DNA from 3 places in the Cupriavidus sp. CER-90 genome. Region 3 is predicted to be linked to each of the others. Evidence: predicted binding sites of a transcription regulator. Region 3 holds the regulator's gene; each other region holds the start of a gene.

Region 1 (3,272 bases), on a different contig from region 3:
CTCGTTCTATCTGGCAGGGGAAGACATCGTGCAGGAGCCGCTGTACCGGGAAGAGCCCGTGCTCGTGGTACCTTCGCGGGCCAGGGCGCGGCTGTCGCGCGGCGACCTCGACTGGAAGCGGCTGGCCGAACTCGACTGGATCCTGCCGCCGCCGCATACGCCGGTACGCCGCACCATCAATACGATGTTCGCGGTGGCCGGCGTGGCGCCGCCGCTGCCGATCGTCGAAACCTACTCGATCAAGCCGATGGCCACGCTGCTGCGCAGCCAGCCCGACGCCATCACCATCGTGCCGCGTGCCGTGGCCGCCGAACTGATCGAACTGGGCGACGCGGCGACGCTGCCGTTTTCGCTTAGTTGGGACTTGCCGCCCGTGGGCCTGATGTGGCGGCGCGAGTCGGAGGAGAACGATCTGGTGAAGCCGCTGGTGGCGGCGTTGAAGGCGGCGGTGGCGTAGTGGGATTTGGGGGCGGTGGATGGGGATGGGCTTGCCCTCTCCCCCGACCCCTCTCCCGCCGTGCGGGAGAGGGGAGCGAACCGCCAGCCTTCGAAGCCCTCGGGTGTTCTCCCCTCTCCCATGCAATGGGAGAGGGGCCGGGGGAAAGGGCATCGAGGTTCTGCTTGCCGGCATGTGGCAATTTGAACCGCCGGCACCTTCCATCAACCAAGACAAACAATCCAATGAAGACCGTAGCACTCTACTTCCTGACCGCGCTGGCCGAGATCCTCGGCTGCTACCTGCCCTACCTCTGGCTGCGTCAGAACGCCAGCTCCTGGGTGCTGCTGCCCGGCGCGGCGTCGCTGGCGGTCTTTGCCTGGCTGCTGACCTTGCACCCCGACGCCTCGGGCCGGGTCTATGCCGCCTACGGCGGTATCTATATAGCAGTAGCTATCGTCTGGCTCTGGCTGGTGGACGGCGTGCGGCCCAGCGTCTGGGATATGACAGGTGTCACAATCGCCGTCGCTGGCATGGCCGTGATCGTGTTTCAACCGCGCTGACCTCACATTAAGGGCGAATTAAGCGCCACTTTCTCTGACAAAAACCGTCACTTTATGCATCTTTAGCCACACCCTACCAGAGTAGGGTGACAAGATTTGGCAGACACATTTGGTTACAGGTGACAAGAAATCTCACATTTCAACGATTTCTAGTCGGAATCTGGCCTGGCACACCTGTTGCTCTATAGGACCCTGACAGCAACTGCTGTTCTCAACTAATTCAAAGGGGTCAATTCCATGAAAAAAGCACGGATGGGAATCCACCAACGGGTCCAGAAGGGTTTCACGCTGATCGAACTGATGATCGTGGTCGCGATCATCGGTATCCTGGCTGCTATTGCGATTCCGCAATATCAGGATTACGTGGCGAAGTCGCAAGTTGCGCGTGCTGTTAGCGAATTGTCGGCATACAAGACGGCAATCGAAGACCGCCTGAACCAGGGCGACACGACCATCACCGCCGACAAGGTCGGTTACGTTACCTCGGATCTTCTGAAGGCCGACGCGCTTCCGTTCGCAGCAAACATTGCTGCTGGCGCAGACGGCACTCTGAACTACGTGGGTACGCTGGGCAACAAGGCTCAAACGGCTATCGCAGGCGCAACGATCACCATCACTCGCGCAGCTAACGGAAGCTGGTCGTGCGCCAGTGCAAAGGCGAACGCAAGCACCTTCAAAGATTCTTATGCTCCGGCCGGTTGCCCGGTTGCTGCTGCTGCAGGCGGCAACAACGGCGGCCAGCAGCCCGCTGCTGGAGGCTGATCGGCATACCGTCTGAGCACTCAAAAAAACCCCTGGCCTTTCCCCAGGGGTTTTTTCTTTTCCAACAGTCAACGCTTCCGCCGCCTCACCCCGCCTCCCCCCGCATCCCAATCTCCCCAATCAGCTTCCCATACCGCGCATTATCCGCCGCCACCATCCGCGTGAACTGATCCGGTGAATCGCTTTTCCGAATCTCCCCCGCATTGGCCTTCATCGTCGCGTCGAGCTTGCCGCTCGCCTGCAGCGCCGCCACCGCATCGAATAGCCGTTTCGCCATGGGCGCCGGCAAGCCTGCCGGGGCGAACAGGCCGCTCCAGTTATCGAGCACGAAGCCGGGCGGCAGCGATTCGGCCAGCGTCGGCACGTTCGGGAAGTAGCTGGTCCGCGCAGCCGATGACACCGCCAGCGCACGGATCTGGCCGTTGCGCAGGAACGGCGCCGCCGTGGACATCACCGGCATGCCGAACTGCGTCTGGCCGCTCAGCATCGACGTGAGGATTTCGCTGGCGCCCTTGTACGGGATATGCACGGCTTCGACATGGTGCTGGTGCAGCAGCGATTCCACGGCCAGATGCGAGACGCTGCCCTTGCCGCCAGAGCCGTAGTTCAGCGCGCCGGGCTTCTGTTTCATCGCGTCGATCAGCTCGCGCGCCGTCCTGAATGGCGACGACGCCGGCACGGCCAGGATCACCGGGCCGCCCGACAGCGCCGAGATCGCCGTGAAGTCGCGGGGGGCGTCGTAGGGCTGGTCCTTGTACAGATGCACGTTGATCACATGCTGGTTGGCCAGGATGCCTAGCGTGTAGCCATCGGGCTCGGCGCGCTTCAGCGCCCGGGCGCCGATGATGCCGCCGGCCCCGCCGATGTTTTCCACCACCAGCGGCTGCCCCAGCACCGGCGACAGTTCCGCCGAGAGGGTGCGGGCGATGGAATCGGGCGCGGTGCCCGCGATAAACGGCACGATCAGCCGGATCGGGCGCGACGGATACGGCGCGGCGGCCACGGCCACGCGGCTCATCACGCCGCCCAGTGCGGCGGAACCGGCTGCGGCGCCTGCCGTAGCCAGCCATTGACGACGATTCATGTTGTCTCCTGCGTTTTTTTGATGTGCGGCGTGTGTGTGGCGCGCAGTCAGGCCCCAGCCGGGTCCAGGATGGCCTTGGCGATGGTGTTGCGCTGGATCTCGCTGGTGCCGGTGAAAATGCGGAACATGCGCAGCTTGCGCCAGGTCTGCTCGACTGGATGCCCGCGCGTGACGCCCAGGTTGCCGTGGATCTGCACGGCCTTGTCGGCCACCTCGAAGCAGCGTTCCGACACGAACAGCTTGCACGCGGCCGCCTTCATGCGCAGGTCGGCACCGGCATCGGCCAGCAGCGCGGTCTGGGCGATCATGCTCTCGCACGCCCACAGCGCCGCCGCCATGTCGGCCAGCATATGCTGGATGGCCTGGAAGCGCGCAATCGGCCCGCCAAACTGGCGGCGCTGGCCCGCGTATGCCACCGATGCCTCGT
Region 2 (3,272 bases), 740 kb from region 3:
GCAGCTCATGATCGACGACGGGTTGGTCATGTCGCGCACCATGAAGTCGATCACGTCGTCACGGTGCAGCAGGCCGTACTTGTGGTCGTAGGCCTGGGTCAGCTCGGAGATGTCGAGCATCGCCCACCAGCCCTGCTCGGCCACTTCGGCCGACTGCGGCAGCAGCGAGGTCTGGTAGTTGACGTCGAGCATGCGCGCGGTGTTTTCCGCGCGCTCGGTGTAGCGGGCCATCCAGAACAGGTGGTCGGCGGTACGGCTCAGCATGATGGGGTCTCCCGGCGATCAGTGTGTTCGGCTTCAGCGTTCCAGCACCCAGGTATCCTTGGTGCCCCCGCCCTGCGAGGAATTCACCACCAGCGACCCCTCGCGCAGCGCCACGCGCGTCAGCCCGCCCGGCACCATGCGCACTTCCTTGCCCGACAGCACGAACGGCCGCAGGTCGATATGACGCGGCGCGATGCCCGATTCCACATAGGTCGGGCAGGTGGACAGCGCCAGCGTGGGCTGGGCGATGTACTGCTCGGGCCGCGCCTTGACCACCTCGCGGAACTGGTCGATCTCGGCCTTCGTCGCGGCCGGGCCCACCAGCATGCCGTACCCCCCGGCGCCGTGGGTTTCCTTCACGACCAGCTCGGCCATGTGGTCGAGCACGTATTGCAGGTCATCGGGCCGGCGGCACATGTAGGTAGGCACGTTCGACAGGATGGCCTCTTCGCCCAGGTAGAAGCGGATCATGTCCGGCACATACGGATAGATCGACTTGTCGTCGGCCACGCCGGTGCCGATCGCGTTCGAGATCGTCACGTTGCCGGCGCGATAGACCGACAGCAGCCCGGCCGCGCCCAGCGCCGAATCGGGCCGGAACACCAGCGGGTCCAGGAAGTCGTCGTCCACGCGGCGGTAGATCACGTCGATCCGTTGCGGCCCCTGCGTGGTGCGCATGTAGAGGTGGTCGTCCTCGACGAACAGGTCGCTGCCCTCCACCAGTTCCACGCCCATCTGCTGGGCCAGGAACGCGTGCTCGAAATACGCGGAGTTGTACATGCCCGGCGTGAGCACGACCACGGTAGGGTCGGCGATATTCTGCGGCGACACGCTGCGCAGCATGTCCAGCAGCAGGTCGGGATAGTGGGCCACCGGCGCCACGCGGTTGCGGGCGAACAGGTCGGGGAACAACCGCATCATCATCTTGCGGTTTTCCAGCATGTACGACACGCCCGACGGCACGCGCAGGTTGTCTTCCAGCACGTAGAACTCGCCCTGGCCCGCGCGCACCACGTCGATGCCGGCCACATGGGCATAGATGTCGCGCGGCACGTCGATGCCGAGCATCTCGGGCCGGTACTGGGCGTTGTTATAGATCTGGTCGGGCGGAATCACGCCGGCACGGATGATGTCCTGGCCGTGATAGATGTCATGGATGAAGCGGTTCAGCGCCGCCACCCGCTGGCGCAGGCCGCGTTCCAGCGTGGCCCATTCGCTGGCCGGGAACACGCGCGGGATCACGTCAAACGGAATGGTCCGCTCGGTGCCGCTGTTGGACTCGTCCTTGTCGCCATAGACGGCGAAGGTAATGCCCACGCGCCGGAAGATCAGATCCGCCTCCGCGCGCTTGTTGTCCATGGTGGACACGGACTGCCGGCCGAGCCAGTCCGCAAAACTTCGGTAGTGAGTCCGGACCGCCCCTGGCGGCAAAACCTGTCCGGCCTCGACGGCCGTCACCGTGCCGTCCTCTCGCCCTTCCAGCATCTCGTCGAAAAACCGCGCCGCCATGATGGCCGCTCCTTCGTGGAAATGGGCGCCTGCCGCGGTCCGTGCCGCCTGACTGCTCTTCGGCCCTGCTGCACGGCAATACCGCCGGCCACCCGTTTATCGATGCCTCGTCGAGTCGACGCTTCCAGCATATCCGCACCGGTAAATCCCGCAAGGGGTTGCATGCACAAGACATGCGCCGGTACGCAAAACGGTTTAGCAAGATGCTTGCCAGCCACGTCTGGCCGGCCTTGGTGCAGGGATCAGTGCGCGGTCTTTGCCTGGCCAGCGCAGGAGACCGACTCCGGCGGGCATTTGGCCAGGATGTCCTCCACCAGGACTTCGGGCGCCCGGCGGATATCGAGCACCAGCGCGTCCCGGGGCTCTTCCAGGGTGTCGAACTGGCTTTGCAGCAGTGCCGGGTTGAAGAAGTGGTCGGCGCGGGCCGACAGGCGGCCGCCGATCGTCGAGGCGTCGCCTTTCATGAACACGAAGGTCACGCCGCCGTCGGGCGGGGTCAGGCGGTCGCGGTAGGTCTGGCGCAGCGCCGAGCAGGTGAAGACATGGGTGCGGCCCTCGGCGCGGGCGGCGTCGATGGCCGCGCGCATGGCAGCCAGCCAGGGCCAGCGGTCTTCGTCGGTGAGCGGCACGCCGGCGTGCATCTTGGCCTTGTTGGCCTCGCTGTGAAAGGTGTCGGCATCATGGAAGCCACAGTGCAGCCGCTCTGCAAGCAACTGGCCCACGGTGGTCTTGCCGCTGCCGGAAACGCCCATCAGGATATAGATCATGTCTGCTCCATCGAACATGGTGTCGGGTGGTATTGCCACCCTTGTCGGTAGCCGCCGGGCACGCGTCGGCGTGGCCCGGCAGTGCCCCGGGGCGCCAGCGCCGCGGGGATAACGGAATGTCTGAAAGATTGGCTGTAGATTGGCTGTAGCGGGTCGGTGCCTGGCCGGACGTCCGCCTATTGTGCGACGGCGGACGCGGTTTTGACAGCCGCACCGGCCGTGGCCGACGACGGGGCATCGGCCTCGGACAGGTCGAGCGCGCTGCCGCCCTCCTCGGCAATGCGCGCATGGCGCCGGAACAGCCCGAACAGGCCACGGCCCATGCTGAAATTCGCGAAATCGTCGGCCGGCGCCGGCACCGGCGTGCGCGCGGCGAATTCCGCCTGCACGCGGGCGTCGCCCACCAGTTCGAGCGTACCGGCCACGGCGTCCACACGAATGACGTCGCCGTCACGCACACGCGCCAGCGGGCCGCCCACAAGTGCCTCGGGGCCGACATGGATCACGGCCGGCACCTTGCCCGACGCTCCCGACATGCGGCCATCGGTGACCAGCGCCACCTTGTGGCCGGCGTCCTGCAGCGCGCCCAGCGCCGGGGTCAGCCGGTGCAGTTCGGGCATGCCGTTGGCATTCGGGCCCTGGAAGCGCACCACCGCCACCACATCGCGATTGAGTTCGTCGGCCTCGAACGCCGCCTGCAGCGCCTCCTGCGAATCGAACACGCGCGCCGGG
Region 3 (3,272 bases):
CACCGACCCCGAGGGCTACCAATACGCCATCGCCACCTCCAAGCCCGGCCGTCAGGCGTATATCCGCCAGAAGCGCGACGGCGTGGACGAGTACATCGACGGCTGGGGCGACCGCATCGAATACGACGGCAAGTCCGAGATCAACAAGCTGATCGGGCATGCCCGCGCGGCGCGCGTGTCGGGCGTCGGCGCGAAGATCATCGACGAGATCCGCGGCGCCGTGATCACCTACGACAGCCGCAACGAGTACTACACCGCCACCGGCGGCGACAACAACACCACGGCCGGCAATACGTCGGGCCGCGTGCGCGCGGTGCTGTCGCCGCGCTCGGACGCCAGCGCCCCCGCCGCCGCGGGCGCACCGCTGGATCTGAAGCCGTCCACCGCGCCCAAGCCTTAACGCCTTACCTCCAGCCAGTCCTGATGAACGATTCCGCCACGCTCACCGCCTCTGCCACGTCCTCCGCATCCGCCGTCCGCACCGACAGCAGCACGCTGGTCGTGCGTCACCTGAAGAAACGCTACGGCACGCGCACGGTGGTCAAGGACGTATCGCTCGATGTGAAAAGCGGCGAGGTGGTGGGGCTGCTGGGCCCCAACGGCGCCGGCAAGACCACGTCGTTCTACATGATCGTGGGGCTGGTGGCGCTGGACGAAGGCGACATCGTGCTCGACGACGAGCACATCAGCGGACTGGCCATTCACGAACGCGCCCGCATGGGCCTTTCGTACCTGCCGCAGGAAGCGTCGGTATTCCGCAAGCTCAACGTGGAAGAGAACATCCGCGCGGTGCTGGAACTGCAGGTGGAAAACGGCAAGCCGCTGCCCAAGGCCGAGATCGAACGCCGCCTGGATTCGCTGCTCGACGACCTGCAGATCGCGCATCTGCGCAACAACCCGGCGCTGTCGCTGTCGGGCGGCGAGCGCCGCCGCGTGGAAATCGCGCGCGCGCTGGCGTCGTCGCCGCGCTTCATCCTGCTCGACGAACCGTTCGCCGGCGTGGACCCGATCGCCGTGGGCGAAATCCAGCGCATCGTGAGCTTCCTGAAGGCGCGCAATATCGGCGTGCTGATCACCGACCATAACGTGCGCGAAACGCTGGGTATCTGCGACCACGCGTACATCATCAGCGAAGGCACCGTGCTGGCCGCCGGCCAGCCCGAGGAAATCATCGCCAACGAGTCGGTACGCCGCGTCTACCTGGGCGAAAACTTCCGCATGTAAGGCCCGGCCGCCTCCGCGGCCACACTGCCGACAGGCTTTCGGCAGGTCATCGGCAGGTCATTTTTACCGCACTTGCCCACGGCGATTTCAAAGCCGTTGCCGATCAGGAAGCCGAAGCGATAGGTTGTAGCAAATTCCGTTCCAACAACGGAAAGATGCGCATAGAATAGGTCGCATGAAACCTTCGCTTCAGCTCCGCCTCTCCCAACATCTGGCCCTGACGCCGCAACTGCAGCAGTCCATCCGGCTGCTTCAGCTTTCCACGCTCGAACTGCAACAGGAGGTGGAACAGGCGCTGACGGAAAACCCGCTGCTGGAACGCGAGAACGACTGGATCGAAAGCCCGCTGCGCGTGGCGGCTGACGGCTCCGTCAACCTGCAAAGCGCCCCGGCGCCGGCCCCGTCCGAACCGCAGGCCAACGGCGACGACCGCGGCGAACATGCGTCCGGCGGCGAGGAAGAAGGCTTCAGCGATTCCGGTGGCGAGGACTATGGCAACGACTGGAGCCTCGACGACTTCGCGCGCCGTCCGCAGAACGACGAAGACGAAAAGACGCCGATGCAGTTGCGCGATGCGGACCCCACGCTGCGCGAATACCTGATGGAACAGCTGACGCCGCTCAAGATTTCGGCGCGCGACAAGGGCCTGGCCATCTTCCTGATCGAATCGCTCGACGACGACGGGTACCTGAGTGCGTCACTCGAGGAAATCTGCACCGAACTGCCCGAAGAACTGGAATTCGAGGTGGAAGAAGTGCAGGCGATGCTGACGCTGCTGCAGAGCTTCGATCCGCCCGGCGTCGGCGCCCGCAATGCCGCCGAATGCCTGAGCCTGCAATTGAAACGGCTCCAGCATCCGCAGCGCGAACTGGCCCTGTCCATCGTCAATCATCATCTTGAATTGCTGGCGGTCAGGGATTACACGCGCCTCAAGAAAGCGCTGCAGGTGGACGAAATTGCACTAAAGGCGGCGCACGACCTGATCCGTTCGCTGGCACCGTACCCAGGGCATGCGTACAGCCGCCCCGACGCCGATTTCGTGGTGCCGGACGTGTTCGTGCGCAAGAGCGGCAGCGGCTGGATTGCCCAGCTGAATCCGGATGTGATGCCGCGCCTGCGCATCAACGACATGTACGCGCAGATCTTGCGCGGTGCAAAAGGCGAAGCGGGGGCTGCGGGACTGCAGCAAAAGCTGCAGGAAGCGCGGTGGCTTATCAAGAACATCCAGCAAAGATTCGACACGATCCTGCGGGTGGCGCAGGCAATTGTGGAGCGTCAGAAGAACTTTTTTTCGCACGGCGAAATAGCGATGCGGCCCTTGGTTTTGCGGGAAATTGCCGATACACTCGGTTTACATGAGTCGACCATTTCCCGGGTGACCACGAACAAATACATGGCCACGCCAATGGGTACTTTCGAGTTGAAGTACTTCTTTGGTAGCCACGTCTCCACGGAGACGGGCGGCGCGGCCTCTTCCACGGCGATCCGCGCGCTGATCAAGCAACTGATAGGAGCCGAAGAACCCAGGAATCCTCTTTCCGACAGCCGCATCGCCGAATTGCTGGGCGAACAGGGCTTTGTGGTCGCACGCCGTACGGTGGCCAAATATCGCGAAGCACTGAAGATCCCCGCAGTCAATCTCCGCAAGTCTTTGTAGCCGAGCCGCAACCGCCTGCCTGGTGCGGCTCTTTCAGAAGGAGAAGCGCTATGAACTTCAAGATCAGTGGACACCACCTCGACATCACGCCGCCGCTGCGTGAGTATGTGGAAACGAAACTGGAGCGAATTGTCAGGCATTTCGATCAGGTCATTGGCGTGAGCGTGCTGCTATCTGTCGACAACCACAAGGAAAAGGACAAGCGTCAGTACGCGGAAATCAATCTGCATCTCAAGGGCAAGGACATCTTCGTCGAAGCGCACCATGAAGACCTGTACGCCGCGATCGACTGTCTGGTCGACAAGCTCGACCGGCAGGTGATCCGCTACAAGGACCGCGTGCAGGGTCATGACCGGGAAGCGGTCAAGTACCAGATGGCTGAAGCCCAGCT

Evidence for each region. The regulator sigma-54, encoded in region 3, starts transcription at its own class of promoters, with help from an activator protein. The targets are predictions, from matches to a motif close to TGGCANGNAANCTGCTTT.
Region 1: AC24R4_RS09125 (pilin) is a predicted target of sigma-54. The motif match lies at 1,166-1,183, and genes of this name have one in related genera.
Region 2: AC24R4_RS11545 (circularly permuted type 2 ATP-grasp protein) is a predicted target of sigma-54. The motif match lies at 1,969-1,986, and genes of this name have one in related genera.

The regions. Positions count from the first base shown of each region.
Region 1 is NZ_JBYGYM010000001.1:2,056,823-2,060,094, reverse strand. It holds gene AC24R4_RS09135 (LysR substrate-binding domain-containing protein) at 1-457, shown strand, start outside; gene AC24R4_RS09130 (YnfA family protein) at 682-999, shown strand; gene AC24R4_RS09125 (pilin) at 1,237-1,761, shown strand; gene AC24R4_RS09120 (tripartite tricarboxylate transporter substrate-binding protein) at 1,847-2,845, opposite strand; gene AC24R4_RS09115 (acyl-CoA dehydrogenase family protein) at 2,893-3,272, opposite strand, start outside.
Region 2 is NZ_JBYGYM010000002.1:227,731-231,002, forward strand. It holds gene AC24R4_RS11540 (alpha-E domain-containing protein) at 1-264, opposite strand, end outside; gene AC24R4_RS11545 (circularly permuted type 2 ATP-grasp protein) at 298-1,773, opposite strand; gene AC24R4_RS11550 (gluconokinase) at 2,016-2,540, opposite strand; gene edd (phosphogluconate dehydratase) at 2,717-3,272, opposite strand, start outside.
Region 3 is NZ_JBYGYM010000002.1:968,050-971,321, forward strand. It holds gene lptA (lipopolysaccharide transport periplasmic protein LptA) at 1-400, shown strand, start outside; gene lptB (LPS export ABC transporter ATP-binding protein) at 424-1,224, shown strand; gene AC24R4_RS14950 (RNA polymerase factor sigma-54) at 1,400-2,881, shown strand; gene hpf (ribosome hibernation-promoting factor, HPF/YfiA family) at 2,932-3,272, shown strand, end outside.